Regions from separate parts of the Tunturiibacter empetritectus genome, predicted to be linked through region 3. Evidence: predicted binding sites of a transcription regulator. Region 3 holds the regulator's gene; each other region holds the start of a gene.
What was found. The regulator LexA, encoded in region 3, represses DNA repair genes until DNA is damaged. The targets are predictions, from matches to a motif close to CANTTCGCTTTTTATTCGC.
Positions count from the first base shown of each region.

Region 1: RBB75_RS03400 (ATP-dependent DNA helicase) is a predicted target of LexA. The motif match lies at 4,950-4,968, and genes of this name have one in related genera.
Region 2: dinB (DNA polymerase IV) is a predicted target of LexA. The motif match lies at 2,575-2,593, and genes of this name have one in related genera.
Region 4: RBB75_RS06080 (recombinase RecA) is a predicted target of LexA. The motif match lies at 1,985-2,003, and genes of this name have one in related genera.

Region 1 covers NZ_CP132932.1:818,300-826,082, reverse strand. The annotation lists gene RBB75_RS03425 (hypothetical protein) at 1-426, shown strand, start outside; gene RBB75_RS03420 (GNAT family N-acetyltransferase) at 443-970, shown strand; gene trmFO (methylenetetrahydrofolate--tRNA-(uracil(54)-C(5))-methyltransferase (FADH(2)-oxidizing) TrmFO) at 1,058-2,410, shown strand; gene RBB75_RS03410 (hypothetical protein) at 2,462-2,779, opposite strand; gene der (ribosome biogenesis GTPase Der) at 2,986-4,905, opposite strand; gene RBB75_RS03400 (ATP-dependent DNA helicase) at 5,029-7,077, shown strand; gene RBB75_RS03395 (glycoside hydrolase family 13 protein) at 7,124-7,783, shown strand, end outside.
Region 2 covers NZ_CP132932.1:603,655-611,437, forward strand. The annotation lists gene RBB75_RS02375 (peptidylprolyl isomerase) at 1-414, opposite strand, end outside; gene RBB75_RS02380 (S41 family peptidase) at 691-2,304, shown strand; tRNA gene RBB75_RS02385 (tRNA-Gly) at 2,377-2,451, opposite strand; gene dinB (DNA polymerase IV) at 2,623-3,681, shown strand; gene coxB (cytochrome c oxidase subunit II) at 3,971-4,999, shown strand; gene ctaD (cytochrome c oxidase subunit I) at 5,024-6,709, shown strand; gene RBB75_RS02405 (cytochrome c oxidase subunit 3) at 6,706-7,317, shown strand; gene RBB75_RS02410 (hypothetical protein) at 7,340-7,783, shown strand, end outside.
Region 3 covers NZ_CP132932.1:4,184,219-4,192,001, reverse strand. The annotation lists gene RBB75_RS17485 (sigma-54 dependent transcriptional regulator) at 1-458, opposite strand, end outside; gene RBB75_RS17480 (hypothetical protein) at 488-751, opposite strand; gene RBB75_RS17475 (response regulator transcription factor) at 738-1,481, opposite strand; gene RBB75_RS17470 (alpha/beta fold hydrolase) at 1,643-2,689, opposite strand; gene lexA (transcriptional repressor LexA) at 2,830-3,435, shown strand; gene RBB75_RS17460 (efflux RND transporter periplasmic adaptor subunit) at 3,617-4,825, shown strand; gene RBB75_RS17455 (DUF4097 family beta strand repeat-containing protein) at 4,944-5,804, shown strand; gene RBB75_RS17450 (carbonic anhydrase) at 5,880-6,557, opposite strand; gene RBB75_RS17445 (HAD family hydrolase) at 6,617-7,330, shown strand; gene RBB75_RS17440 (FAD-dependent oxidoreductase) at 7,367-7,783, shown strand, end outside.
Region 4 covers NZ_CP132932.1:1,451,794-1,459,576, forward strand. The annotation lists gene RBB75_RS06060 (hypothetical protein) at 1-248, shown strand, start outside; gene RBB75_RS06065 (hypothetical protein) at 299-487, shown strand; gene RBB75_RS06070 (SOS response-associated peptidase) at 799-1,581, opposite strand; gene RBB75_RS06075 (hypothetical protein) at 1,584-1,799, opposite strand; gene RBB75_RS06080 (recombinase RecA) at 2,213-3,244, shown strand; gene RBB75_RS06085 (DNA polymerase Y family protein) at 3,241-4,755, shown strand; gene RBB75_RS06090 (error-prone DNA polymerase) at 4,748-7,783, shown strand, end outside.

The DNA of each region.
Region 1 (7,783 bases), 1.5 Mb from region 3:
TCTCTCGACGACGCCCGCATCCAGTTCATCTCCATTAATAGCGACAAGATTCCGGCTGCGACCGACGATGATCTTCAACGCCGACTTTTTTCTACTAAAGGGACGGCGGGCAAGAAGATCCCCCTCCCAATGCCCCTGCCGCCCATTACGATGCATGACAAACCTGTCGATAAGCAGATCACCAAGGACGACGGCGACTTTGGCTTCAATGGAACTACGGTCAATCCGCACAGCACTCTGGCCGGCTATCTTTTTTATGACGTTCGCGAACTGCCTGACCGACCATTGAAGGGTGCTGAACTCTACGTCAAGATGGTCCATACACTGGACGGCAAGAAGCAACTCTTCGACTTCAATATTCCATTCGACAAATGGCTCGCCGCGCAACCTGGAGCGAAGTCGGCTGAGGCTACGCCTAAATTATGAACACAGGAATCAATCCATGACGACTATTACCCCTTTGAACCCCAACGGCACACTCAATCTGCGGGCTGCTACACCTGCGGACATTTCTCAGATTCTCGTCTTCGTTCGTGATCTCGCCACTTATGAGCGCGAACCGGATGCCGTTCTTGCTACGGAAGCCGATCTGCTTCGGGATGGGTTCGGGCCTGACAAACGCTTCGACTGCATCATCGCCGAGTTGGCTGATGGTGAGACGATCACGGCTGCCGGCTTCGCTCTTTATTTCTATAACTACTCGACGTGGCGCGGACATGCGGGTATCTATCTTGAAGATCTTTACGTCGACCCGAAGCATCGCGGGAAGGGAGTTGGGAAGGCTCTGCTTACTCGGGTCGCAGCTATTGCGGTTGCCGAGGGTTGTCCGCGGTTTGAATGGAGCGTGCTTGATTGGAATACGCCATCTATTGACTTCTACCAGCAGTTGGGAGCTGTGATGAAGTCGGAGTGGAAGGGAATGCAGGTTTCGGGGGAAGCTCTGGTTGCGCTGGCTGCACTATCGCAGTAGATCAAAGAGTGCCCTGGTAGCTCGTAAAGTTGTTCGACTGGGTTGACTGCGAAAAGCTTCCTCAAATTCCTCTATGCTTGAAGGAGCATGAAAAAGATAAAAGTCATCGGGGGCGGCCTGGCTGGCCCCGAAGCAGCACTCCAGGCAGCAAAACGTGGCTGCGAAGTCGATCTTTACGAGATGCGCCCGACGCGTTCGACGGAAGCCCATCAGACCTCCGATTTTGCAGAACTTGTCTGTTCCAATTCGCTGAAGTCCGAGTCTGAAAATACTGCTCCGTGGTTGCTAAAGCAGGAGATGCGGCGGGCAGGGAGCATCCTACTTGCCGAAGCAGATGCTACGGCTGTTCCCGCTGGACATGCGCTTGCGGTTGATCGCGTTGAGTTCTCCAAGCGCGTAGCCGAACGCATCGCGGCGGAGCCTCGCATACGTGTTCATCGTGAAGAGGTGACTACGCTCAACGAGGCTGACTCTGACACTCTAACGATCCTTGCGTCAGGTCCGTTGACCAGCGCGGCGCTTGCTGGCGAACTTCAGCGCCTTACTGGATCTGACCATCTGGCTTTCTACGACTCCATTTCGCCTATCGTTGACGCCTCGACCATCGATATGTCGAAGGTTTATTTCGCGGCGCGATATGACAAAGGCACTGCCGACTACATCAACTGTCCCTTCACCAAGGAAGAGTATGAGCGGTTTATGGAGGCTCTGACGACGGCGGAGGCTGTGGAATCCAAGGACTGGGAGAAGTTTCCTGTGACCGGGACGGCCGAGAAGCTTCAGTACTTTGAAGGGTGTCTTCCCATTGAGGAGACGGCTCGTCGTGGTCGCGATACGCTTCGTTTCGGTCCGATGAAGCCAGTCGGGCTCACCGATCCGAAGACAGGCCGCTGGCCTTATGCTGTCGTTCAGCTTCGCCAGGAGAACCTCCGCGCCGACTCTTACAACCTTGTAGGCTTCCAGAATCATTTGAAGTACGGTGAGCAAAACCGCGTTCTCAAGCTTATCCCGGGCCTTGAGAACGCTACTTTTCTGCGCTATGGCCAGATTCATCGCAATACGTACATCCATGCCCCGTCGCTGCTTACCGAAAGCCTCCAGCTCAAAGCTCATGCGGGCATAATGATCGCCGGACAGCTCAGTGGCGTTGAAGGTTATACCGAATCGATTGCGTCTGGAATGCTTGCGGGAATCTATGCTGCGTCGATCGCGAACGGTAATGTGCCTGCGATTGCGCCTCGGCTGAGCGCTAATGGCTCGCTGACGCACTACATTACCCACGCAGAGACGAAAAAGTTTCAACCGGCTAACATCACCTTCGATCTTCTGCCATCTTTGGAAGAGGATCTCCGCAAAAAAATCCGCGACAAAAAAGAGCGCCACAAACTTCAATGTGATCGCGCTTTAGAGGCCTGGGTGGAGTGGCTCGCCGCCAACTAAGTGGGGCGAGCCATTGCGTAACAAGAACGTCTTCGTCTCTTGCCCACTCTATCAGGCAGTGTTTTTACTCATCTGCGTTTTGATCAATCCCACGATCGCCATGACTACCGCGCCGCCTACGCCGCCGCCAGCCACATTTCCTAGAATCGATGACATATCCATTCCGCCTGAGGCCGCGGCAGATGTAGCCGCACCGGCTGCCCCGCCTGACAACAGCATACTCAGCAGTTGTCCACCGCCGGCACCGCCAACGAGCCCGGCAACTGTATTCCCGATGGGGCCCAGGTCGAATTTCTTCAACAACGCGCCGGCAATATTGCCGCCTACTCCTCCGGCGATCAAATCGGTAACAATACCTGCTACATTCATGGCGTTTTCCTCAGTGTTCCCGGGCCTGGTGGAGCATCTACACGTGCGTCTGCCAAAACAAGCTTGGGAAGTTCTTGGGGAGACTGATATTTACCCACTGATCGGGAAAGAATGCAACATTTATCTGAAAACTTGCTTTCCGCCAACTACGTGCCTGTGGTGCGAGGCGATTTTGCAGCAGTTGAGTCCCACTTAACTCTCATTTTCTATTCGGCTTTTTTCTTGTTTCGAGCTTTGATCTTGAACCAGATTGGGCTTCCGATAAAGCCGAAGTTCTCCCGGATCTGGTTGCCCAGAAAGCGCTCGAACGAGAAGTGCATCTTTACATCCTTGTCCGTGAAGAGCACGAACGTTGGAGGAGCAACCGCAGCCTGCGTCATGTAGTAGATCCGGACGCGCTTGTTCATCGGCACGCTTGCTTTTTGAAAGTCGACTTTTTCCAGAAAACGGTTCATCTGGCCGGTGGTTACGCGCTTGCGTCTCTCACGTGCGACCAGCTCTACCTTTTTGAAGACGGACTCTATGTTTTTTCCATCGGCTGCAGAGATAAATAGCAGCGGCGCATATTCGAGGTACTTTAATTTATCTCGAACGTCCTGCTCGTAGAGCTTTTGATCGGCTGGTGGCTTGCCGTCGAACAGGCGCATGCCATCCTTGCCGATGCGGGTCATCAGATCCCACTTGTTGACGACGATAATTACGCTGCGGCCACTCTCGTGTGCGTAGCCGCCGATGTTCGCGTCGAGCGCGGCAACGCCCTCAGTCGCATCGATGACGAGCAAGGAGACATCTGCCGCTTCCAAATGTTTTCGGGCCATGATGACGGACAACTTTTCGGCCATCAGCTTCGTCTTGCCCTTTCGGCGAATTCCTGCGGTATCGACAAAGCGGAACGCATGACCGTCGCGCTCCACCACTTCATCGACTGCATCGCGAGTGGTTCCTGCGATGGGTGAGACGATGGCCCGCTCGGTTCCAGTGAGCGCATTGAGAAGCGTGCTTTTGCCGACGTTCGGTCGTCCGATGATGGCGATCTTTGTCTCGCGGCTCTCATACTCGCCGTGTGATCGGAGCATACGCGGGCGTCTCGGCGCGGTATTCTCTGACGCTTCCGATGCGAGGGTCGCAGCGGGAGAGACGAAAAAGTCCGGGCCTGTTTCATCTTCTTCCGCTTCGTCGCTTTCTGTGAGCATCACCTCAGGCTCTTCGATTCTCTCCTCAGGCTCGGGGAGCACTTCGAAGACCGCATCCAGCAGATCGCCCATTCCTGAGCCGTGTTCGGCCGAGATGGGGAGAACATTTTTGAAACCAAGGCGCCGGAAGTTCTCCGCCTGTGACTGCATTGCGTCGGTGTCCATCTTGTTTACAGCGAGAAACACTGGTTTTCCGCCGCGCAAAAGCAGTCGCGCGAGTTCGAGATCGGGCGAGGCCAACTCGGTGCGACCATCCACGACCATCACAATCGCATCGGCCTCTTCCAACCCAACCTTTGCCTGGCGGAAGATCTCCGACGGGATCAGAGCCTCGTCGTCCGGTACTACGCCGCCCGTGTCGACCATTCTTGCGGCACGGTTCATCCACTCGATCTCGCCGTAGATTCGGTCGCGGGTAATTCCCGGTTCATCGCCTACGATCGATCGACGCGAACCAGTCAGGCGATTGAAGAGGGTGCTCTTACCTACATTGGGACGGCCACAGATGGCGATCAACGGCAGTTCGCGTGCGTCTGCGTGCTCGGTCTCGGTGACCATCTGGGAAGCCAACAACTCGATATCCCGCCAGTCGTCCTCGATTCGCTCGCGACCTGCGACGTTCGCCGAACGTGGCGTCTGTCGCCCGACGATCCCATCGGCTGGTCTCTCCAGCTTCGGACGAACTGCTCCCGCGGGCTTTCTGGGAGGAGGTCCGTCTGGGCGGATTGCCTTTCGCTTCTCCCGGTCAGGAGATTGCTTGGTGACTCGCGAAGCCTTGTCTACGGCGGCTCGCTTCGTCGAAAGGATCTTCCGCTTCCGCGGGTCGATGGCTCCTGTCGTTGGGGTGGACTTTGGAGCGCGACCTTTTTTTGGCCGCGTGCTGGCCTGCCTGTGCTTTTTGCCTAACCGCTTTCTATCGTCTTTCTGAGCCACGGAACGTCCAACTTTCTCCCGCGCACGCATCAGGCGGCCAGGCTTATTACGCTAATTCTTCGCTTCCCCCTCTATTATAGAAATTGCAAAGCCTCTGTGCCGCCGATCCTCCAGCAAATCGCCTTGTCTACGACCGCTCCCATCTCGATTACGCCTGTGAAGCCGGAGAATCTGCCGAATCTCCGTGATTTTTTTGCTCCGGGCGGTATGCTGTCTCGATCTTCGCTGGCCTTTGAGCATCGTCAAGGGCAGTACGACATGGCACGGGCTATTGAGTCTGCTTTCAAGGAGAAGCGTCACCTGATTGTTGAAGCGGGGACGGGAACGGGTAAGACGCTCGCGTACCTCTTGCCTGCCCTACGACTAGCCCGAGAGCGGGGCCAGCGGGTCATTATCTCGACTGGCACCAAGAATCTGCAGGAGCAGCTTTATTTCAAGGACGTTCCCTTTCTTGAATCCCTTCTTGGCCCACTCAAGGTTTGTTATATGAAGGGCCGCGCCAACTACCTTTGCCGGCATAAGCTCTACGCGCTCCGGGACAACCCTCTTCTGAATGGCCTGGAGGAGATCGATCAGTTTCATCAGATTGCTACGTGGGAGAAGACGACAGAGACCGGGGACCGGGCGGAGCTCGATCACCTGCCAGAGTCCTCCGCGCTGTGGCACAAGCTTGATGCCCGCACTGAAGTTTGCCTTGGCCAGAGCTGCCCGGACTGGGAGCGCTGCTTTGTCACCGGGATGCGGCGCAAGGCACTCGAGTCGGATATCGTCATCGTCAACCATCATCTTTTTTTTGCTGATCTAAATATCAAGCAGCAGGCAGCGGGTGCACCTGACGCCGGCATTCTGCCTGAGGCTGCTTGTGTCATCTTCGATGAGGCGCATGAGTTGGAAGAGATTGCCTCGAACTATTTTGGAATTGGACTCTCTACTCAACGGGTTGACGAGCTTGCGCGCGATGTGGAGATGATGCTCAAGGCAAAACAGGCCAGCACATCAGCGATCGAGAGCGCCTGCGCGACTCTGAAAGACCGCTCGCGCCTGTTCTTCTCTGTTCTTCCGACGGATCCTATGGGGATGCCGAATGGCGGGGGGCGCATGCCCTTTCTTCACCGCGAAGCTTTTCTAGAGGAGAGCGGCGATACCTATACGGCCACCCTGAATGCACTGACTCGACTCGAAGGTGAACTCGATTACCTCAAGAATGTTGAGGAGGCCTCTGGCCTACGTAAGCGTGCGGCTGACATTCGCGCTCATTTGGCCTTCTTGCTTGAATCGACGGATCGAAACACCGTCTTTTGGATCGAGCGTCGCGCCGCCGGCGGGGTGCGGAACTTTGCGCGTGGAACAGGGCAAGCGAGCTTTCACACACATCTGCAGGCGACTCCCATTGATGTCTCCGAGTTGCTCACCACATCGCTCTTCGATAGCTACAGCTCAATCATTCTCACTTCGGCGACGCTTACCGTCTCGGGAGGATTCGATCACATTCGCAGACGCCTCGGACTTACTTCGGCTCGAGAGCTGATCGTTTCGTCGCACTTTAATTACGAAAAGCAGGCGCTGCTCTACCTTCCGCCCAACATGCCCGACCCGCGCGAGCCAGATTTTCCCGAACGTGCGGCCGAGCGCATTCGTCGCGTCCTTGAGATTACGAAGGGTCGCGCCTTCTGCCTCTTTACCAGCTACGCGCAGATGCGCAACACGTATGAGCGGCTGCTTATCGAACTTCCTTATCCGCTGTTGTTACACGGCACTGCGCCGCGCCACGTCTTGTTGCAGCAGTTCCGCGATACGCCTAACGCCGTTCTGTTTGGGACTTCGAGCTTCTGGCAAGGAGTAGACGTGCAAGGGGAGCAACTATCCTGTGTCATCATTGATCGCCTTCCGTTTGCTGTTCCCTCCGACCCGATCGTTGAGGCGCGGATGGAGGCCATCGAAGCACTTGGGGGCAAACCTTTTTTTGACTACCAGATTCCGAATGCTGTTATTACGCTCAAGCAGGGGTTTGGACGTCTGATCCGCTCGCTCAACGATCGGGGTGTTCTGATGCTCCTTGACCCGCGAATCCAGCGTCAGCGTTACGGGCGCATATTTCTCGAATCTCTTCCGCCCTACCGGCTCACACAGGAGATTACAGACGTCGAACAGTTCTTCGAGCGTCCCGCTTGACTGACTCGCGCTTGACTGACTTGATCGATGCGTAGAGCATAGTCCGGTGAAGCCACCTATTCTCACCACCTTCGCTCTATTCCTGGCTACTTTAGCGCCTATGACCTTGCTGCAGTCTCAGAGCCTGACGTCCACTCCCGCTCTTGTGAACGGTTACCAGCCCACCTGGTGGAAGGAGGCGGTGGTTTATCAGATTTATCCGCGATCCTTCAAGGACTCAAACGGCGACGGGATCGGTGATATTCCCGGCATCACCTCAAAGCTTGACTATCTGCAGAAGCTTGGGGTCAATGTCATCTGGCTCAGTCCGCATTACGACTCTCCCAACGCCGACAATGGCTATGACATTCGCGACTACCGCAAAGTGATGGCTGAGTTCGGCACTATGGCTGATTTCGATACGATGCTTGCCGGTATCAAACAGCGCCACATGCGCCTGATCATCGACCTCGTCGTCAACCACACCTCTGATGAACACCATTGGTTTGTTGAAAGCCGCAAATCCAAAGACAATCCTTACCGCGACTATTATTTCTGGCGTGATGGAAAGCCCCGCCCCGCCGGTCCGGATGGTAAGACAAGGATGCTGCCGCCAAACAACGATCCGTCGTTCTTCTCCGGCTCTGCGTGGCAGTTCGATTCTGCGACTGAGCAGTATTATCTCCACTACTTCGCGGTAAAACAACCTGATCTCAACTGGGACAAT
Region 2 (7,783 bases), 1.3 Mb from region 3:
CTTGCGAATCTCGTCCAGCCGACGAATTACATCCGCGTCCGCGTTGATCCCCAGCTCCTTACCTCGTGAGAGCAGCAACTGCTTATCGATCATGTCGCGCAGCAGGTTCTTCTGCCTGTCAGTAACGTCGGCAGCACTTGCCCCGCTCTGTCGGGCCTCTTCCGCAAGCTGTTGTTCTGCTCGCTCCACATCGCTCCGGCTGATGATCTGGTCGTTTACATGCACGACCACATCCTCCACAACGGTCCCATTCGGCGTAATCGGCTGAGTCACTGGTAGCGTCAACACTGGTTGCGGCGCGTTCGGAACGCTCAAAGGGCTCTGGTACCGCGGCGCTTGTGCCTGCACCACTCCCGGCAGTGTCAGCAAACCTAGCCCGCACACCACCGCAAACTGCGAAATTCTCAAGGTCATCGTCACTCGTATCTTTATCAACATCCCAACATCAAAATCCCAGCCACTGCCCGGGTCCGAACCCTTATCGCCCAACACGTCCGCCCTGTTTTTTAGACTCAACCCAGGATTGGACGGTATCCGTACTCAATTCTAACTGCCGCGCCCCGAACAAGCGAATCCCTCCTTCGGCGCAGCTCCGGCTCACCCCCGGATGCTATACTCCGTCCAAGATAGGACGTCTGTCCCAGCGCATCTTTAAGCGCCGTCTCCACCCTTTTGAGGTCACCCAAGCCCATGGCTCCCCGCACCCGCCGCGCACTCTTCTCCGCTACCGTCTTTCTGGCCACCTGCGCCGTCATCGGCTCCTTCATCAACCAGAAGGTCGCCGCCCAGTCCGCCAGCGATGAGTCCACCCTGCGCGACTCACTCCACTCCTTCACCAACGTCTACTCCCTGGTCGAGCAGAACTACGCCGAGCCCCTCAACACCGACAAGACCGACAAGGCCATCTACGACGGCGCGATTCCAGGCATGCTCCACGTCCTCGATCCCCACTCAAACTTCTACGACCCCAAAGCCTTCGCCCAGATGCGCGAAGACCAGCACGGCAAATACTACGGCGTCGGCATGACTATTCAGCCGCAGCCCACCCCAAGCGGCAAGACCAAGATCGTCGTTCTCTATCCCTTCGAAGGAACTCCCTCCTATAAAGCCGGCATCCGTCCCGGCGACGAGATCCTCACCGTCGACGGCAAATCCACTGAAGGCATGGACTCCACTGCAGTCGCCACCATGCTCAAAGGAGCACGCGGCACCCACGTCTCCGTCACCATGGTTCGCGAAGGCGCAGCCCGGCCTCTCGTCTTCGATCTCGTCCGCGACGAAATCCCCCGCCCCTCGGTTGATCTGGCCTTCCTGCTCAGCCCCGGCGTCGGCTACATCCACGTCTCCAGCTTCATCGAAACCACCAGCCACGAAGTCGGCGACGCACTCGACAAGTTCGGCGACATTCACGGCCTCGTCCTCGACCTGCGCGGTAACCCCGGCGGCCTGCTCAACGAAGCCGTCAACATGTCCGACAAGTTCCTGCAAAAGGGACAGATCGTAGTCTCCCAGCGCGGACGCGCATTCCCGGATCAGGTCTATCGCGCAACCCGCGGCGAAGAAGGTCCTAAGTTCCCCATCGTCGTTCTGGTCAACCGCAACACCGCCTCAGCCGCTGAGATCGTCTCCGGCGCCCTACAGGATCACGACCGCGCCCTCATCGTCGGCGAAACCACCTTCGGCAAGGGCCTTGTGCAGACGGTCTTTCAGATCACCGAGAACACCGGCCTCGCCCTCACCACCTATCACTACTACACGCCCTCGGGCCGCCTCATCCAGCGCAACTACGACCATGTCTCCCTCTACGACTACTACTACGTCCGCGACGACGCTGACAAAACGAAGGACAAGAGCAACCTCGAGGTCAAACTCACCGACTCCGGACGTACCGTCTACGGCGGCGGCGGAATCACTCCTGACGAGAAGATCGACAACCAGAAGTTGAACCACTTCCAGGATAGCCTCCTCATCCACTACGCCTTCTTCAACTTCAGCAAGCACTATCTCGCCAGCCACACCGTCACCAAAGACTTCACGGTCGACGATGCAGTCCTTCAACAGTTCAAGGCCTTCCTCAAGGACAATCAGGTTGACTACACCGACTCCGACATCGCCGGCGTCAGCGACTGGGTCAAGGAGAGCATCAAGAGCGAGCTCTTCACCTCGCAGTTCGGTCAACTCGAAGGTCTCAAAGTCCGCGCCGAGTGGGACCCCCAGATCGCCAAGGCAGTCACCTTCCTACCCGAAGCCCAGACCCTCGAAGATCACTCCAAGCTGGCCCAGAAGAACACCGCCAGCCGCTGAACCGTAACTCATCGACGATAGAAAAAGGCGTTCAAGCACAAGCTTGAACGCCTTTTCCATGCTTCAAAGTAATGGAGCGGGAGACCGGGATCGAACCGGCGACATTCAGCTTGGGAAGCTGACGTTCTGCCACTGAACTACTCCCGCAACGACTCCAATTATACGCAAAAGATTCAAGCAAAACTTGAGGGTTTCCCTGCTTCACTCAATCGCACCCATCAGGCACAAAGATCCGCACGCTTCGCGCACACATCAAAAGATGGCTGCCGACATCTCACTCTTCATTCTCAACCCCGAGGCCTATCATGGAGCTGAATCATGATCCGCAAGATCGTTCACGTAGATATGGACGCGTTCTATGCCTCGGTCGAGCAACGTGATGATCCGGCGCTGCGCGGAAGACCCGTCGTCGTCGCCTGGCGTGGCAAGCGATCCGTGGTCTGTGCAGCCTCCTACGAGGCCCGACGCTTCGGTGTCCACTCCGCAATGCCGGCCATTCATGCCGAACGGCTGTGTCCAGAGGCGATCTTCGTGCCGCCCGACTTCACTCGCTATCGTGCCGTATCCCGTGCCGTGCAAGAGATCTTCCAGCGCCACACCGATCTGATCGAGCCTCTCTCCCTCGACGAGGCTTATCTCGACGTCACCGAGAACAAGACCGGCCTGCCCACCGCAACGCGGGTAGCCATCACCATCCGGCAGCAGATTCACGACGAGCTCCACCTCACAGCATCCGCTGGCGTGGCGCAGAATAAATTCCTCGCCAAGATCGCCTCCGACTGGCGCAAACCAAACGGTCTCTTCGTCATTCAACCCGAGGAGGTTCAAACCTTCCTCCCTCCCCTCCCCGTAGTGCGCATTCCCGGCGTCGGCAAGGTCACCGAAACCCGCCTGAAGCAGATCGGCGTCCTCACCATCGCTGACCTGCTGGCCCTGGAATCAAGCGCCCTCGAAGCACAGTTCGGCCGCTACGGAGTACGCCTCCACGAGCTGGCCCGGGGGATCGACCACAGCAAGGTCATCCCGGACAGGCCAACCAAATCCATCTCTGCCGAAGACACCTTCGAGCGCGACATCCCCCTGTCTGAAACCGAGGAGCTCATCCGTCGTCTCGCAGAAAAAGTCTGGACCGCCTCCCGCAAAGAAGGTCGCATAGCGCGAACCGTGGTTCTAAAACTAAAGACAAGCGACTTCAGCATCCTCACCCGCAGCCACACCCCTCCCCTCCCTCCAGAATCCTGCGAGGAGCTCACCGCTATCGCTCTCTTCCTCCGAGGGCGTATAACTCTGGAACCTGCTCAACGCTTCCGTTTGGTGGGGGTCGGCCTGAGTAACTTTCGCGACGCCGAAAGCCCGCAGTCCCCTCTGTTCGACTAGATCCACATCAAACCCGCGCAACATGATCGCGAACAGCAGTGAGATAATCTCCAAAAATCTCTCTTTACAAAGCTGCCGCCATTTGAATCTCACTTCCATCTAACGCGGGTGAATGTCATAAACGAAACAAAATGTTTCGCAAGTTCAATCAACCGTGCTGGATTGGTTTAACATCGTTTTCAGACCCTTGGCTTTAGTGATGCTCCTTCAACCTGTTGCGTAGCGAGGTCATACCGTCTTGTCTCCTTTCACCGGACATTCGCCGACAGATACCTCTCAAAACAGAATCATGCCCGCATGGATCTTGCGGGGAGCAGCGTTCAGCCTGTCTTTAGTTGCCGGTACGGCCTTCGCGCAAACCCCCACCAATGTCTTCGACCCCGCAGGCACTCCGGCACGCTCCACCTTCGGCCTGTCGATGCTGGTCCTCTCTATCACGCTGGTTATATTTCTCATCGTTGCCGGCCTCTTGCTCTATGCGCTGATCCGCTTCCGCCACCGCCCGACGGACTCCAATCGCGAGCCCGCCCAGATCTACGGCAGCAACCAGATCGAGCTCTCCTGGACCGTCATTCCGATCCTGATCGTCGTTACGCTCTTCCTCACCACCACGCGCGTGATCCTCGGAACCCAGGCAATTCCCAAGCCCGCAAGCGCCATGGATGTAACCGTCATCGGCCATCAGTTTTGGTGGGAGTATCGCTATCCCAAATCCGGCGTTGTCACCGCCAACGAGCTCCACGTTCCCATCAGCGATCCCGCATCGCCTACCCCAACCTATCTCACCATGTCCTCCGCCGACGTCTCCCACAGCTTCTGGGTGCCTCGCCTCGCCGGCAAGATGGACCTAATCCCAAATCGCGTCAACACCATGTGGATCGACCCTGAAGCAACAGGCCTCTATCTCGGCCAGTGCGCCCAATACTGCGGCACCCAGCATGCCAAGATGCTCCTCCGCGTCTACGCGCAGTCCCCGCAGGAATTCGCCGCGTGGATCGAGCAGCAGAACAAACCCGCGCAACAAGAATTCCCCGGCAACCCCGCCGCGACCGAAGGCCAGGCCGTCTTCATGAAGAACGCCTGCATCAACTGCCACACCGTCAAAGGAACCGTCGCCACCGGTCGCTTCGGCCCCGATCTGACCCATCTCGCCAGCCGCGACACCATCGCCTCCGGCCCGATTCAAAACACGCCCGAGAATCTGAAGAAGTGGGTCGAGGATCCAAACACCATGAAGCCCGGCTCGCTGATGCCGGCGATGCACCTGAACGATCATGATCTCGACGTCATCACCGCTTATCTCTCTCAGCTTCACTAACCCTTTACCGGAAAGAAGCGAAGCATGACTACAACTCCCGTATTGGAAGCGATCGACGAGACACAGGAGACGCAGGGCAAGCAGCCGCTCAACGTTATCTACGAGTGGCTGACCACGGTCGATCATAAAAAGATCGGCCTGATGTACATCGTCTACGCCCTCATCTTTCTCGTCATCGGCGGCTTCGAAGCGATCCTGATGCGCATTCAGCTCGCCATTCCAAACAACCACTTCGTCTCACCGCAGGTCTTCAATCAGCTCTTCACCATGCACGGCACCACCATGGTCTTTTTCATGGGCATGCCTATCCTCTTCGGCATGGGAAACTACCTCGTCCCCCTGATGATCGGCGCGCGCGACATGGCCTTCCCACGGCTGAACGCCTTCAGCTTCTGGATCTCCGCCTTCGCCGGCCTCCTGCTCTACTTCAGTTACATCGGCGGCAGCGGCCTCTACGCCGCAGGCTCCGCGCCTGACGTCGGATGGTTCGCCTATGCCCCTCTCACCTCAAAAGTCTTCTCCCCCGGCCACAGCACCGACTACTGGACCCTCGCCGTCTTTCTCAGCGGCATAGGTAGCATAGGAACTGCACTGAACATCGTCACCACCATCCTCTGCATGCGCTGCAAGGGCATGAAGATGAGCCGCATGCCGCTGCTTCCCTGGCTCTATCTCGTCATGTCCTGCCTCGTCTTCGTCGCCGTCAGTCCGCTCACCGCCGCGCAGGTCATGCTCACGCTGGACCGCTATCTCGGCGCTCACTTCTTCGATACCCAGGCCGGCGGCTCCGCCATCTTGTGGATGCACTTCTTCTGGATCTTCGGCCACCCCGAGGTCTACGTCCTCGTACTCCCCGCCTTCGCCTTCGCCAACGAGATCATCCCCGTCTTCTCCCGCAAGGCCATGTTCGGCTACCCCGCGATGGTCGCGGCTTCGGTCTCCATCGGCTTCATCAGCCTCAGCGTCTGGGCGCACCATATGTTCACCGCCGGCCTCGGCCCCGCCGGCAACACCTTCTTCGTCTTCGCCACCATGGTCATCTCGGTGCCGACCGGCATTAAGATCTTCAACTGGCTCGCCACCATCTGGGGCGGCAAAATCATCTTCGCCGTTCCGATGATGTTTATGATCGGCTTTCTCTTCCAGTTCCTCATCGCTGGCCTCACCGGCATCATGCTCTCGGCGGCACCATTCGACTGGCAGCTCAGCGCCTCGTACTTCGTCGTCGCGCACTTCCACTACGTACTCGTCGGAGCGATCGTCTTCTCGCTCTTCAGCGCCTTCTACTACTGGTACCCCAAAGTCACCGGCAAGATGATGAGCGAAACACTCGGCAAATGGCACTTCTGGCTCTTCCTCATCGGCTTCCACCTTACCTTCGACTTCATGCACGTCCCCGGCATCCTCGGCATGCCGCGACGTATCTACACCTACGAAGCTGGCCGCGGCTGGGACACCCTGAACTTCATCATCGGTATCGGAGCCATCTTTCAGGCCGCAGGCACCCTGGTTCTGGTCTACAACATGATCCACTCCTACTACAAAGGCAAGGATGCCGGCCACGATCCCTGGGACGCCTGGACCCTCGAATGGTCGGTCCCCTCTCCGCCGCCGTCCTATAACTTTGCTATCGAGCCAACCGTCAACAGTCGCCGCCCGCTGTGGGATATCAAGCATCCTGAAGATCCAGACTCGGACTACGAATCATGACAACCATAGCGACTGCCAGCAGAATTCCAATCGACGGTCCCATCGAAACACCGTGGAAGCTGCCCTACCGCGGCACCATCGGCATGGCTTGCCTCATCATCGCCGAGTCCGCAATCTTCATCATCTTCGTCGTCGCTTACATCTACTACATTGGTAAGAGCCTCAGCGGCCCAACCCCCGCCCAGGTGCTCGAGCTTCCCATCTTCGGCACCATCTGTCTGCTCTCCAGCAGCATCTTCGTTCACAACGCAGTCAGCTCTCTGCGCAAAGACAACCGCCGAGGCTGCACCCTGAATCTCGCCATCACCGTCCTACTCGGACTTATCTTTCTAGCGACCACAGCCCGCGAGTGGTATCACCTCATCCACGACGAGGGTCTCACCATCAAGACCAACCTCTTCGGCACCACCTACTACTCTTTGGTCGGCCTGCACGCAACCCACGTCGTCGTCGGCCTCATCATGCTCACTCTGGTCCTGGGCATCTCGCTAACCGGCCACGTAAAAGAAGAGCACTCCGAGAAGCTCGAAGTCCTCTCACTCTACTGGCACTTCGTCGACGCAGTCTGGGTCGTCGTATTTCTCGTCGTCTACGTCTTAGGCAGATAACTCCCCGGAGAGGAGGAGCACGATGCAGGAAGAGCCATTCACGCAATCCTCGCCAAGCCACGAGCACGAACACCGATCCGACACCGTCATCCTTCCGGCGCCAACGCCCTGGCCCATGGTTCTCGCGCTCGGTCTCTCGCTCCTGATCGCCGGCATGGTCACACATTGGGTCATCAGCCTTTTAGGACTCATCCTGACTCTGCGCGCCATGTTCGGCTGGTTCTTCGATATCTTCCCCCACGAGCTTCACGTCGCCGTCCCCGTTCAAACCGGCGTAATGAAGATCGCCAGCACCCGCACCACACGCGAACAGCTTCCCGTCAGTGCAGATCATCGTCAGATGCTGCCGGTTGAAACCTTCAGCGTCACCGCTGGCATCAAGGGCGGCATCGTCGGCGGCATCGCAATGATCATTCCCGCAGCTCTCTTCGGCCTGCTCAAATATCACAGCATCTGGTACGCCGTG
Region 3 (7,783 bases):
CCCCTCGCTCCTGCAGCAGAAGCGGTGGTGGCCGCAGGCACTGGCACCGAAACCGGAGCCGCAGCCCACGCCGCGGTATCGTTCACCGGAGCGTGCACCGGAGTATTCTGGGCCTCGCGCAGCGCGTGCAGCAACTCATTACGCCGCGGACTTCGCGCTCCACCATCTGCGCCGCCATCCACCCGAAGCAGTTCCATGGCCGGATACATCATCCGGATCACGCTCGCAAACTCACCCACCTCAAGATCCGGCAGCCAGCTATCCACCAGCAGCGCCTCCGACCGTGCGTCCTCAAGCTGCGCCATCGCCTCCGCCCCACCACTGGCCTCGCGAACCTGCCACCGCAGCCCCGTAAGAGAGGCACGCAGACGCTGCCTCAACCCCGCATCCGCACTGGCCAATACCACCGTCCGCACAGCAGCCACCTCGGCTGCGTCCATGTTTGACACTGAGTTCATCACCGACTCCCGTCCCATGCCCATCTCCGTCACCCTATCCTCTCGTCGTTCGTATCTTCCTTTACCTGCTGCAACATCGTTCGCATCGTTCCAACCGTCTGGTTCAACCGCACACACTCTTTCAAAGCTTCTCGAATCGCCTCCAGCATTGCATCCGGCTCTCCGATCATCTCGCCCATCGCCAGCCTGCACTGCAACACCGTCAGCGGCTGACAAAGGTCGTGCAGCGCGACGTCAAGGCGCTCCACGAAATCTGCAGGACCTGCCTGTGGTGCCAGCTCACGCACCGGCATACGCCGCACTCGCCGGAAGCAGGTCAACCCGGCCCGCACTCTTACGCCCGCTGCTCATCCGGTAACCTTCTCCTCGCACTGTCTCGATGACCGAGTACCCCAGGTCGCCATCTATACTCGCCACCGCCAGCTTCCGTCGCAGATAGTTGATGTACACATCCACCACATTGGTCCCGGCATCGGGAGACATCTGCCACACATCTCGCAGCAACTCACTCCGGCTGGAGCACTGCCCGCCCCGCTTCAGCAAAAACTCCAGCAGGCTAAACTCCTTTACCGTCAGGTCCACCAGCTGACCGTTCCGCATTACCTTGCGCTCCATCCGGTTCAGCTCGACGTCGCCATGCCGGAGCACCGGGTCGGCGAACTGCTCCCGCCGCCGCAGTAATGCCCGGCAACGCGCAGTCAGTTCATGAAAACTGAAAGGTTTCAGCAGACAGTCATCCGCGCCCAGGTTCAAACATTTGATCCGCTCTTCCACCGAGCTGCGGCCAGTCAGCACAAGCACCGAGGTCTCATCGAAGCGCCCGCTCATCTCCGCCAGCACTTCGGTTCCATCTTTTCGCGGAAGACTCAGGTCCAGGACGATCAGGTCCGGACGATGTTCCTCCGCATGCCGCAACCCAGCCTCGCCATCGCACACCCAATCCACTTGGTGTCCCTCCAGCTTTAAACCCTTCTGGAGAAACAACCCTAAAGCTGCATCATCTTCCACAATCAGAACTCGCATTTCGTCTCCCAAGGCACAATCAAGTTGTTCAGGTCACACCGTCCAACCGAAATTGCGTTACCGTTTCGGTGGCGTGTTATTACCTTGGTGCATCCTGCTCATCCTGACAAGAGTTCTTCACAGTCTTTTTTGGGGACAATTTCAAAACGGGAATTTTCGCATTACCTCGCCAAAAACCGCTCCACGCGCGACGACACAGCTTCAGCGTCGCAGTTCATGATCAGATGCGCGCAGCTTCCCGCCGAAATGTACGTCTCTGCCCCCACAGCTTTCGCCCACTGCAGCGCAGGCTGCGGAGTCACCATGCGATCCTCCGCCGCCACAATTACCAGGAACTTCACAGGCACTTCCCGCGCAACCTCGCCGATCGTTCTTCCATGCAGCACATCGTGATGCATGATCGCCTTCGCCTGCCACACCCTGTCATTCGCGTCCTGTCGTTGCGGGGACTCGACCGTCTTCAACCATTGTGCAAACTGCGCTTTGGGAACCTCAGCATTCCGATACTGTGGCGCGCTCACAATCATCGTCCCGATCGCATTGGCAAGCTTCAACTGCGGCTCCGTCACATACCGCCCATCCTTGTAGTCGGGGTCCGACTCGATCGCATCGATCACGATCTGTTTCGACAGCAGATCAAAGCTCGTTACCTGTGGGGTCCCCACAATCGGCACCGCAAGATCGACGAACTTCGGATACAGGACCGCCCACGCAAACACCTGCTCTGCGCCCATCGACAGCCCTACCACCGCGTGCGCATGCCGCACATGCAGCACCTCGGTCAACACGCGATACTGCGCACGCACCATGTCCTCCATCGTGAACACCGGAAACTCCGGCCCATGCTGCTTTTTGCTATTCGATGGCGACGAAGAAACCCCATCCCCGAACGCATCGAAGGCCACCCCGAAGAACCGCGACGTATCCACCAGCCGGTGCCCGGTCTCGTCATTCCCGAAGAGAGGCACCAGATCCTCACTCCGTCCATTCAGCCAGGAAGGCATCACCACGACATTCGACCCATCCGCGTTTAAGGTGCCAAAGGTGCGATACCCAACCCTGCAATCCAACACCACGTTACCGTTTTCCAAAGTGCAGCTTCCCAACTCGGCAATCTTCTGTGCCTCCTCCGCCCACCCCGCGGGCACAAAGAGCACCAAGGCCATCACTAACCCGAAGAGGCGAACCAGCTTCTTAGAAGTTTTCATGGAATCAGCATATCCATATCCTCATCATCTCCATCTCCATCTCCGCTCTCTCTATCGCGAGTGCTCCTCGAATCCCCCTCGATAAAATTAACTCGAAAGATCTCCTTGCAATTCGCTTTTTATTCGCTACAATCATCCGCATGGCAATTACACGGCGACAAAAAGAGGTCATTGACTTTCTTTCCGGCTTCACCCAGAAGAATGGCTACTCGCCCTCCTACGAGGAGATCGCCAGCGGTCTGGGCCTCAGCTCCCTCGCCACCGTCCATAAACACATCACCAACCTCCAGAATAAGGGCCTCCTCCAGCGCGCGCACAATCGCAGCCGTTCGATCGACGTCCTTCCCGCGCGCAGCAGTAAAAAGGGCTCCGACCGCCTCCCGTTGCTGGGCCGCATCGCCGCTGGCAAGCCTGTAGAAGCGATCGAGAGCGCTGAGAGCATCTCCCTCTCAGACATCATCGGCAACCGCGAGGTCTTTGCTCTCGAAGTCCGAGGCGACTCCATGCGCGACGAACACATCGTCTCCGGCGACTACGTTCTGGTCGAGCGCACCCGTACCGCTCGCGAGGGCGAGATCATCGTCGCTCTGATCGACGGCTCCGACGCAACCCTCAAGCGCTTCTACCGCGAGGGCAGCATGATCCGCCTCCAACCCTCCAATACCGAGATGTCTCCCATCTACGCTCCAGCCGCCAATGTCAGCATCCAGGGCAAGGTCCTTGGGGTTCTTCGAAAGTACGCATAAATTCGCAGCCGTCCGCCTGTCCCACTGCTTCCTCCCTCCCAACTCCCTCGTCTAAACGTCGACTCTGCAACATCGGCACGCCGCCACGTAAACTTTTTCGTAGTCGACGGAACCGCGGAGCGCATTCCTGCGTAACCACACTCCGAAGACTCATATCACCAGCACCAACGGGAGCAAGCCATTGGCCACGCAGCGTAAAAACAAACGGAAGACATGGCTTTGGGTCGGCCTCAGCGTCCTGGTCTTAGCCGTCGTTCTCGGCGTGGTCGCAGCCGCCCGCGGCAACACCACAAAGTTTGAGCCCTCGCAGCTAGCCAAGGTAGAGCGTGGAGACATCGCCCGCTCCGTCGTCGCCACCGGCAAGGTTCAGCCCATCACTAAGGTAGAGGTCAAATCCAAAGCCTCAGGAATCGTCACTCGCCTCGACACCGACATCAATGCCCACGTCCATCAGGGCCAGGTTCTCGCCCAACTCGACCAGCAGGAGATCCTCGATCAGGTCGCCGCACAGAAGGCCCAACTCGCCGCAGCCGAATCAAACGCTCGCGCCGCCGAAGCCTCCATCCAGTACGACAAGGTTAACGCTGAAGCGCCCGATCTGCCGATGTACAAACACACGTACGATCGCAACCTCCAGATGTCCAAAGAGGGTGTGGTCTCCCAGCAGGCGCTCGACGACGCTCAGCAGAAGTACCTCTCTGCCGCCAACACCCGTGATAAGGCCGTCTCGCAAATCTCGGTCGACTCCTCGAAACTTCGCCAGGCAGAGGCCCAGGTAGCCCAGAACAAGGCGTCTCTGAAGCAACTCGAAGAGCAGCTCGGCTACACCACCGTCATCTCCCCTATGGACGGCACCATCCTCTCCCGCGACGTGGAGATCGGCGACGCTGTCAGCTCCATCCTCGTCCTCGGCTCAACAGCCACCCTCGTCATGACTATCGGCGATACCAACCAGGTCTACGTCCAGGGTAAGGTCGACGAGTCCGACATCGGCAAGGTCTACATGGGTCAGGCCGCCCGCATCAAAGTCGAGTCGTTCAAGGACAAGACCTTTCTCGGCAAAGTCACCAAGATCGCACCCCTCGGCGTAGAAAAGGATAACGTCACGACCTTCGAGGTCCGCGTCTCCATCGACAATCCAGGCGGCGAACTCAAAGCCAACATGACCGCCAACGCCGAGATCCTCCTCGAAGAGCACAAAAACGTCCTCACTGTACCCGAGCAGGCCGTTCTCTACGACAAAGACCGCAACGCCTCCGTCGAAGTCCCGGACCCCAAACAAAAGACCGGCCGCAAAAAGATCGACATTAAGGCCGGCATCTCCAACGGCACCAAAACCGAGATCCTTGCCGGCCTCAACCCCGGCGACACCGTCATCCTTCAGCAATAACCTGTAAGACCAGTGATATGAACCAAAGTCTGCCAGTTGAGCAGACACTGATCGCAATCTCCACCCGACGAGCTAACATCCAAATCGCAGTTACCCAGAGTCGAAAAAAGGAACGCCCATGAAGATGACAGTCTTCGCCTCCACCGCCGCAATGCTCACACTAGCTGCAGCCACAGCCTTCGCTGCCGACGGCAACTTTGAGCGCACCCTCAGCGCCGGCAGCTCCCCCAATGTCTCTGTCTCTACCGGCTCCGGCCAGATTCGTCTCCATCCCGGCTCCGTAGATCAGGTCCACATCGTCGCACACCTCCACTCCAGCCACGGTTGGATGAGTGGAGGCTCCGACACCGACAGCCGCATCCAGCAGATTATCAGCAATCCGCCCATCGTCCAGAGCGGCAATGACATCACCATCGGCGAACGCCACAACAACGACCTCTTCCGCAACATCTCCATCGACTACGACATTACCCTCCCACGCGCCTCCACCATCAACTCCACCACCGGTTCAGGCGACGTCGATATTCAGGACGTTGGAGCCTCTGTCAAAGCGCAGAGCGGCTCTGGCAACGTCCACGTTCGCGGCGTCCAGGGCATGACCACCCTTGGCACAGGCTCCGGCGATATCGAACTTCAGCAGACCGGTCCAGGCGATGTTAAGGCCGAAACGGGCTCTGGCAATATCCAGCTTCACGGCCTCAACGGAGCCCTCAAAGCCAGCACTGGCTCCGGCGACATCACTGCTGAAGGCCAGCCCGCCAGCGACTGGAAGCTCTCGACCGGCAGCGGCAACGTTCATCTCACGGTTGGCAGCGCCCACTTCAACCTCGACGCCGACACCGGTTCCGGAAACATCAGTGTCGCGCAGCCCATGACCATGCAGGGTAGCCTCAACCGTCACCACGTCAGCGCGGTCGTAGGCGGCGGCGGACCCACGCTCCGCATCGGCACTGGCTCCGGCGACATCTCCATCCAGTAGTCCTCCCCTAAACAAGAGAGACGGTGGCCGCGGGAACCAACCGCAGCCACCGTTTTTTATTTAAGTCATCCGATGCTAAGCGATGATGTTCACGCGCCCATTCTCCAGGTCATAAACTCCACCGGCCACCTTCACTCCGCTTTCTTTCATGGCTTTGGCAATCAAGGTAGAACTCTCCCGCACCAGTCTCGTCTGAAACACAACATTTGCCTTCACCGCCTGCACCACATCTCCATGCGCATCCTGCACTGCCGGCATCAGGTGCTGGTAGAGTACGCTGATCTGCCCCGGAACCTCTTTGCCCTGTACCGCTGCAGCGATCGCTCCGCAGTTCGTATGTCCAAGAATTAGAACCGCCTTCAACCCTAACACCCCCACGCCATACTCCAGGCTTGCCATCACCTCGGGTGTCACAATATTTCCTGCCACCCTTGTCACGAACACATGCCCGATGCTCTGATCAAACAATATCTCCACCGGCACGCGCGAGTCGGCGCACGAAAGTACCGCAGCAAAAGGCTCCTGCTTCAAAACCGTCTTTTCCTGCAAGATCTTTAGATCCTCAGGAAACGAAGTAATCTTTCCTGCAATGTATCGCTCATTTCCCGCCATCAGCTCTTTCATTGCCGTCTCGCCCGTCATTCCGGTCTGCGCCAGCGCTAATCGACCAAAACCCGCAACCTCCGCCGTGGCGCCAGCTGCTATCGTTCCCGCGACAAACCGCCTCCGTGTCCACTTTCCTTCAGCACTCATCGCATAGTCTCCCTTGTTGCCACAAAGCTTATACCAGCCCCGTCGTTTACCCTTAAACCATGCCTCTCGCCTCCCCACCCCGCCTCATCGTCTTCGATCTCGACGGCACCCTCATCGACTCCCGCGTCGATCTCTGCAACTCCGTCAACGCCACCTTGGCCCAGCTCGGCAAACCCACCCTCCCCGAGGCTGTCATCTCCGGCTACATCGGCGATGGAGCTTCCATGCTCGTTCGCCGCGCCATCGGCGACCCGGAAGGCGACATCACAGACGAGCAATATGTAACCCAAGCACTCACATTCTTCCTCGACTACTACCGTATTCACAAACTCGACTACACCTACGTCTACCCCGGCGTCCTCGAAGCCCTCCAAGCTATTCGCTATACACACCCCCAAACTCTCATGGCGGTACTCACCAACAAACCTGTCCATCCCTCCCGCGACATCTGCGATCACTTCGGCCTATCGCCCTTCTTCTTTCAGAACTACGGCGGCAACAGCTTTCACACCAAAAAACCCGACCCCCACGGTCTAGAAGCCCTGATCGCCGAAGCCTCCACCCTCGCTGGCCACGCCATCACTCCCGCCGAAACCATCATGGTAGGCGACACCGACATCGACGTTCTTACCGCCCGCAACTGCGGCGCCCACAGCATCGGCTGCACTTTCGGCCTCAAGCCCCACTCCCTCGAAGACGCTCCGCCTGACCACCTCGCCCACACCCCCGCCGACTGGCTTGCCTTCCTCGTCAATCCCCAACAAACCTTTTGACGCCTCCCTGACGTCCGACTATCCTCATCGGCAACTATGACTGCCACCTCAAACCCGCTCGCAACCACCTGCTGCGTAATTGGAGGTGGTCCGGCAGGCATCATGCTGGGCTTTCTCCTCGCCCGTGCCGGCGTAAAAGTTACAGTCCTCGAAAAGCACAAAGACTTCTTCCGCGACTTCCGCGGAGACACCATCCACCCCTCCACTCTTGACCTTCTCTATGAACTCGGCCTGCTCGAAAAGTTCCTCGAAGTCCCCCACTCCCAGGTTGCCGCGCTCTCCGCCATTGTTGGTGGTCATCGCTTTCCAATAGCCGACTTCTCGCACGTCCCCACCCACTGCAAGTTCATCGCCCTCATGCCCCAGTGGGACTTCCTTGACTTCCTCTCAAACGAAGCCAGCCGTTTGCCCGCCTTCACCTTGCGAATGGGCTGGGAGGCTACCGGCCTCATC
Region 4 (7,783 bases), 2.2 Mb from region 3:
CGGCTGTAACCACGGTAACGGACGTGCTGAAGAAGGAGCCTTCCAAAGCGGTTGCGAGAAATAAAGCTGTCAGGAAGGTGCCCGTTGCGAAGGCTCCGAAAAAAAACGCGGCCAAAAAGGCAACTATGAAGAAGACCACTATAAAAGCCGCGACCAAGAAAGCCGTCAAGAAGGCACCCGATAAGAAGACTTTCAAGAAAGCTGCTTCCAAAAAACACCAGCAAAGAAAGCTGCGAAAAAAATCGTAAAGAAGGCCGCGAAGGAAGCTGCGCGTCGTCAGTAATAACTGTGAGGGATTATGGCAAACAACAAAGCTAAGAAGAAGGCAGTGAAGAAAGTCGAAAAAGCGGTCAGGAGAGCAGTAAAAAGAGGTGTCACCGAGGGCGCGGTCGACAAAGCGGTCTCGCTGGGTATTGTCACGGCAGACTCCAAGAAGCCCGCTCGAAAAGCTGCTGCTGAAGACGCGCGGGAATTAAAGTCGGCCTGAGTAGTCGAGCGAAAAACGATGGAGTAACCGTGACTGTGTCGGGTCGTGTCTGCAATGACCGTCACGCCCAGTTTGCGATTGTCAGAAGTTCACCCATAAGGCCGAGGGCTTATACATGCCTTCGATTAAGTCATATGCCACGCCTTCGCCTGGCTGACGCAGCGATTGTGGGCGCCGTATCACTACCATCTTGCTTCATGGATGCGCGCAATGCTGAGCGTAACAGAGTCGGCGCGCTGAGAAAATTCTGCCGGTGTTTCGCGCTTTGGCTTTGGGCCCGAGGTCATTTCAACAAATGATCCCGGTGGGGCCTAAGCACTATTGAGCATCTCTGGCCCATTATTTTTAACGTTGCCTACCAGCTGATTTGCTGGAGTCATACTCATGCCTTCCGACTCGAAAGGCCGCAGTAGATCAATGGGCGGCCGCGATTCATCATAGTCGTTTAGCCAGCGGTCATAGTCGCGCTCGTGGAGGATTACCGGCATCCGGTCATGGATCGCCGTCATCATCTCATTCGCTTCCGTCGTGACGATGGAAAATGTATCCAGCGGCTCCTGCATATCACCCGGACGTGGTCGCCATTGTGAATACAGGCCACCCATTGCAAATGGCGTATGGCCCTTCATCTCGAATTTATAAACAGGCTTCGAGGCCGACTTGGGTTTTGGCGTCTTCATCCGTGGTGGTGGCGCTCCTGGAAACAGGCCGTGTTCGCCGGGCTCTATAGCAGGAGGCTGAGGGAGACCGGGGCGTTGCAGCCATTCATAAAAACCGTCGATCGGTATCAGGCAACGTGTGTGGAGGAAAGGCCCTCTCCAGATAGGCTTATCAAGTATCGATTCGGCGCGGGCGTTGGAGGTGGTGTAAATCTTAAATGCTTTCGGGTCGGCGACTTTGGCGGGAACCAATCCCCATCTCATCGGCACCAGTTCCCTTTCCCTCGTTTCCCGGTCCGGACGGATGACTGGCTGGTAGGTGCTGGGAGCGATATTGTAATCCGCAGGCAAATGATAGCCGGGCGGCATCTTGCCCACCTTGAAAGCTTCCGCAATACGCTGTTTGTCGCCTTGGCTGTAGTAACGGCCGCACATAGCTATTCCTCGGTCTCGTCAATTGCTGTTTCGCCGCCGCGGTCAATTTCGGCCTTTCGCATTTCGATGTACTCAGTCGAGAAATCCGCTTTACGAAACATCTGTTCGATGGGATCCCAGTTTAGGTAAACAGCGATACTGACGCCATCGGAGCCCGTGAGTTCATAAGCGATATCCACTCGTTTGATTATGATTTTTTCTAATGCATCGCTGATCATGTGGTGCTCCGGGCTGGGATTTGGGAATCGGGTTTAGCTAACTCAAGCTTCATTGCATCTGTTGACAGCCGTCACCATGGTCCACTAGAGCCAGGTAACACGGTTTCATAATTTCTGCAGCAGTTTGAACGCTTCTCTGCCCCTAGACGGTCCACTACCAAACTCTTTGACTTTTCTGTTGGATGCAAATCGGCGTTTATTCGGCGGAAATTGCTATCCAGAGTGAACCTCTGTCTACGGTTATTCCATAAATCACGCCCAACCTGCTTCAGCTCCTATACCGACAGTACATTTTTTGCCTTAAATAATCGGCATAGAATCAATTACCTAAATGATTTGTTGCCCAATTTTGGAGGCAAGGGCGGTTGCGTTTTCAAATGTAATAGGCGAAGATTTGGCGAAGGTTGTTCACGATGCCGTCATCCTCTGCCCTCCGTATTCAAGTCGAAAGTACCCTCGCCAATAAGATCCCTTCTGCCCTGACTCCGGTTGCGAAGATGGTCCGACCCGTAGTCTCTTCAGGGGTTGCGCCGGTAGATGATCTCTTACAAGGTGGTTTCCGGATCGGATCAGTCAGCGAGATCACCGGTCCAGATTGTTCCGGCCGGACCTCCCTGGCGCAATCCCTTATTGCGCGGGTCGTCGAAAGTGGCAAAGTTGCCGCCTGGATAGATGTATCGGACACCTTCGACCCGGCCTCTGCTGCTGCAGCCGGCATCGATCTGCGGCGGCTTCTTTGGGTACGTTGCGGGGTACCGGAAAATTCTAATCCGGAACAGGCCCGCGATTTCGCGCTTCCAAACGCATACCTGATTCCTGGAACACCAAAGAAAGGTATTCATGGAGGCGGCTGTGGCACTCATCCTCGGCATGAAGCCAAGGGCCTCTCTTTGGCTGTCAGCGGTCTGCTTCAGACCGAGGCGCTGAATCCACGGTGTGCGGAACCGCAACGAAAGACGCGCCCTATTCAGGTCACCTATGCTCCGGCTTCTCAGCCTGTGGTATCTCCAGTGCGGAGGCGATCCGCACTCGGCCAGTACCAGCGGATTGAACAGGGTCTGAAGAGCGCCGACTTGATCCTGCAGGCCGGCGGATTCGGTGCCATCGTGCTCGATCTTGGAAGCATCGCGCCAGAGTTCGTGTCGCGCGTAGAGCTAGGGACATGGCATCGGTATCGCGTAGCGGCAGAACGGACGCAGTCGAGCATCGTTCTTTTGACCCAGTATGTCTGTGCCAAGAGTAGCGCAGAACTCTTGTTGCGTCTGCATACTCCAAGGATGCTCCGCGAGGAGACAACCGTGTTCTCCGGAACACAGCCGAAGGCAGAGGTCACGCGGCATCGCTTCCAAGAGCGAGGAAGTAATATCCTCCCGATTCGTAAGCCTCCCCAGAACGTCACGACAGCTTGCTGGCAAAACCGCGTGACCTGGGCAGGTCAGCGATGACAAACGAAGCTTCTCTCTACGCCTGCCTCTATGTGCGGGAGTTTCCCGCACAGTCGCTCCTACGGCTGAGACCGGAATTACGTGGTGCAGCCTGCGTCGTCATGACTGGCGAAGTGCCCAGCGAAAAGGTCTGCTCGCTAAACACCAAGGCCCGGCTTGCTGGCATGAAGCACCGCATGTCTCGCGTCGAAATAGAAACGTTCGCCAATCCAATCATCATGCGTCGGTCCACTGTCGCGGAAAGCATGACGAAGGCTGCGTTGCTTGAGGTAGCCGGAAGCTTCTCGCCGCAGGTGGAGGACCGAAGCGAAGATACAGCGTTCCTCTGTGGCATCGACATTACGGGAACGCGAAGTTTGTTCGGACCACCTGAGCAATTAGGCAGAAGCCTCATCACACAGATCCGAGCCAGCGGCATGTCCGCGAGCGTCGCAGTCAGCACGAACTTCCATACGGCTGTGAGCCTCGCGAAGGGATTCTCACGGCGAGCCTCGGTGCAGGTTGTCGCGTTGGGTGAGGAAGCGGCCGCGTTGTCATCTTTACCGCTGACTGTTCTTGCAGTGTCTGACACTCAATTGGAAACCTTCGCATCGTGGGGCATCTACAGACTTGGAGAGTTGGCAACCCTTCCTGAGAAAGAACTGATCTCCCGTATGGGCCAGGACGGCAAGCGACTCCGGCAGATGGCAGCAGGATCGCTGCCCCACCTCTTCCAAGCGGCGGAGCCAGTGTTTCGGCTTGAAGACAGACTGGAACTGGATTCGCCACTCGATGTCCTGGAATCGCTCCTCTTTGGTATCGCGATGATGCTGGATCAACTCATCGCGCGTGTGTCAGCGCGCGTTCTCGCGTTGGCTTCTGTGACTGTTACGTTGGACCTCGAAGGCAGCGGCACTCATGAGCGGACGGTACGTCCCGCATTGCCAACAAATGACAAGCAACTCTGGATCAAACTGCTCCACCTTGATCTTGAGGCCCATCCACCACGGGCAGCGATTCTCGCTGTCGGACTGCGTGCGGACTCCGGCTCTACCAGCAAGGTTCAGCTCGGACTGTTTTCTCCTCAGTTGCCGGAAGCAGGCCGGCTGGATATCACGCTAGCGCGTCTGTCGGCGCTCGTGGGAGAAGGCAATGTCGGATCTCCGGCTCTCCCCGATCAACATCTCCCGGGTAGCTTCCGTATCGAGCCATTCACCCTGCCGTCAGGAGACGCAACTATCACGGCATCCCCGATGTCGCGAGTCTCCCTTCGGCAACTGCGTCCACCCGAGCCGATAGCCGTCATGTTGAAGGATGCGCGGCCCAAGAGTCTACGCTTTCGCACCCGGCGCTATGTGGTCGAGCATCTCTATGGGCCGTGGTTCGCAAGCGGCGCATGGTGGAGTCGAGATCGTTACGGAATGGAACAGTGGGATCTCGATGCGCGTAGTGAGGATGGATCACTCCTGTGCTGCTGCGTGGTGCGGGACAGGGTAAGAAATCGATGGCAGATGGAGGCACTCTATGACTAACCCCTATGTCGAACTCCATAGCGCGAGCGCGTTCTCGTTCCTTCAGGGAGCCTCCCAACCCGAAAAGTTGGTAGAGCGTGCAGTTGGAATAGAGATGCCTGCAATGGCGTTGCTCGATCATAACGGCGTCTATGGCTCAGCCCGCTTCCACACCTCTGCGAAACGAAATAGCATTCGAGCCCATGTTGGGGCTGAGATCGCGGTTCCTAACCTCGGTACTCGTCTTACCCCTCCGAAATGGCTCCCGCACCAACACATTGCGGAGCCTGTGCGACTGCCTCTCCTATGCGAGTCACGGGAGGGGTATCAGAATCTTTGCCAGCTCATCACACGCTTCAAAATGAGAGAGAAGAGCAAGGGAGATGGGTCAGCGAAGCTCGAAGAAATGCAGGATTACTCGCGTGGTCTGGTCTGCCTGACAGGTGGCGATGAAGGGCCGCTCGCCTCGGCCTTGGCGCGCGGCGGCGAGACCGCTGGGCGCGATGTGGTTGAGCGTATGGTCCGCGTCTTTGGTCCCCAGAATGTCTACGTGGAATTGCAACGACATCACGAGCGCGAGGAAGAGTGGCGCAATCAAGCAGCGATTCGTATTGCTAGTTCTCTGAAGCTGCCACTGCTGGCCACAAATGGAGTGCGCTATGCGCACGCCTATGACCGCGAAATTCTTGACCTCTTCACATCGATTCGGAACCACACAGAACTTGATCTCGCGGGGCGACTCTTATCCGAGAACAGCCAACGCCATCTCCGTTCGGCCTCCGAGATGGCGACGCTTTTCGCTGATTTGAATTGTGCTGTGGCTAACACTGTCGAATTATCCAATCGTCTTGAATTTCAGTTGGGTGACCTGGGATACGAGTTTCCGCGCTATCCGGTGCCGGACGGCGAGACAATGGACAGCTTTCTCCGGAAACGTGTGTCCGAGGGAGTTACGAAGCGTTACGGGGCAAAAAGCAATTCGGGACTTTTCGAACGTGCGAAGAAGCAAGTCGAGCATGAACTTGCATTGATTGCAAAGCTTGGTTTTGCAGGATATTTCCTTATTGTCTGGGACATCGTCTGCTTCTGTAAGCGGAACAATATTCTCATTCAGGGGCGCGGGAGCGCGGCTAACTCCGCGGTCTGTTATGCCTTGGAGATCACGGCGGTCGATCCGGTTGGAATGGAACTGCTCTTTGAGAGATTCCTGAGCGAGAGTCGCGGCGAGTGGCCGGACATTGATCTCGATCTGCCTTCGGAAGACAAACGGGAACAAGCCATTCAGCATGTTTACCAACGGTACGGTGAACTGGGTGCAGCCATGTGCGCTAACGTGATTACCTATCGCGGAAAGTCGTCAGCGCGTGAAGTCGGGAAGACGCTCGGGTTTGATCGTGAATCACTTCAGAGGCTATCGAGTCTCGTTAGCCACTTCGAGTGGCGTGGACCAACCGACACGATGGCGCACTCGTTTCGCAATGCTGGCTTCGATATCAAGCATCCGCGTATCGCGAAATATCTTGAACTCTGTATGCGCATCCAGGATCTTCCGCGTCATCTGGGGCAACACTCGGGCGGCATGATTATCTGCCAGGGGCAACTAGATCGCGTGGTTCCGCTGGAGCGAGCCTCCATGCCGGGCCGCACCGTCGTGCAGTGGGACAAGGAAGACTGCGCCGACCTCGGCATCATCAAAGTCGATCTGCTCGGGCTCGGCATGATGGCCGTGCTCAAGGATTGCGTCGAGCTAATCCCTGAGCACTATGGTGACCCCGTAGATCTTTCCGACTTGCCCGAAGATACGGAAGTGTATCGGGCATTGCAGAGGGCCGACACGATCGGTATGTTTCAGGTTGAGAGCCGTGCACAGATGGCGTCTCTACCTCGAAACAAGCCAGAGAAGTTCTATGACGTAGTGGTGCAGGTTGCCATCATTCGCCCTGGGCCCATCGTCGGCAAGATGATGCATCCCTACATGCGGAGACGACAGAAGAAAGAAGAGATCACCTATCCTCACCCCTCCCTCGAAAGCACACTAAAACGCACTCTAGGGGTGCCGCTTTTTCAGGAACAATTGCTCCGCATGGCGATGACGGTTGCGAACTTCACAGGTGCGGAGGCAGAAGAATTACGCCGCGCAGTAGGAATGCGCCGATCCTGGGAGCGCATGAAGAATCTTGAAGGCAAGCTCCGGGCCGGAATGACCGCAAACGGCCTCGACACGGCAACCCAGGAAAACATCATCCAGAACATCAGTTCCTTCGCGCTCTATGGATTTCCTGAGTCGCACGCGGCGAGCTTCGCTCTGATCGCGTACGCTTCGGCGTACCTCAAGATAAAGTATCTCGCTGCCTTCACTTGCGCGATTCTGAATAACCAGCCGATGGGCTTTTATAGTCCAGCCGTCTTGATCGAAGATGCTCGGCGTCATGGGCTCCGTGTTAAACCAATAAATATTCAGGTATCGGGATGGGCTTGTACGCTGGAACGCGAACCGGACTATTCGCTCTCGCTTAGGCTTGGTCTGGGCTATGCGAAAGGTCTTCGGCGACATGCTGCGGAAGCGGTTGTCAGCGCCCGCGACGCAAGTCGATTCAGTTCTGTCGAGGATGTTGCTTTACGTGTACCTGTTTTGAACCGGAAGGAGCTGGCTTTGCTCGCGCGTGTGGGCGCGATGAATGGTATTGACGGAGTGCAGCATCGGCGCGACGCACTCTGGCAAGTAGAACGGGCTGGCAAGCTGGAAGGACCTTTGCTCAGTCAGCAAAGCGATTGGCTCCAGGAAAACAGCAAAAGTCTTCCATTACGAGAGATGACCTCAGAAGAACGCTTGGTTGCCGATTATGCTGGAACGAGTGTGACCACCGGCCCGCATCCTATGCACTTTCGCAGGCAGGAACTTAACAAGCAGGGATATCTCACTGCCATTGAATTGAGGAAGCGACGGAACGGAGAGTTCGTAAGGACAGCGGGTTTGGCCATCGTAAAACAGAGGCCAGGTACAGCGAAGGGTACGGTCTTCCTGTCCGTCTCGGATGAGACAGGGATT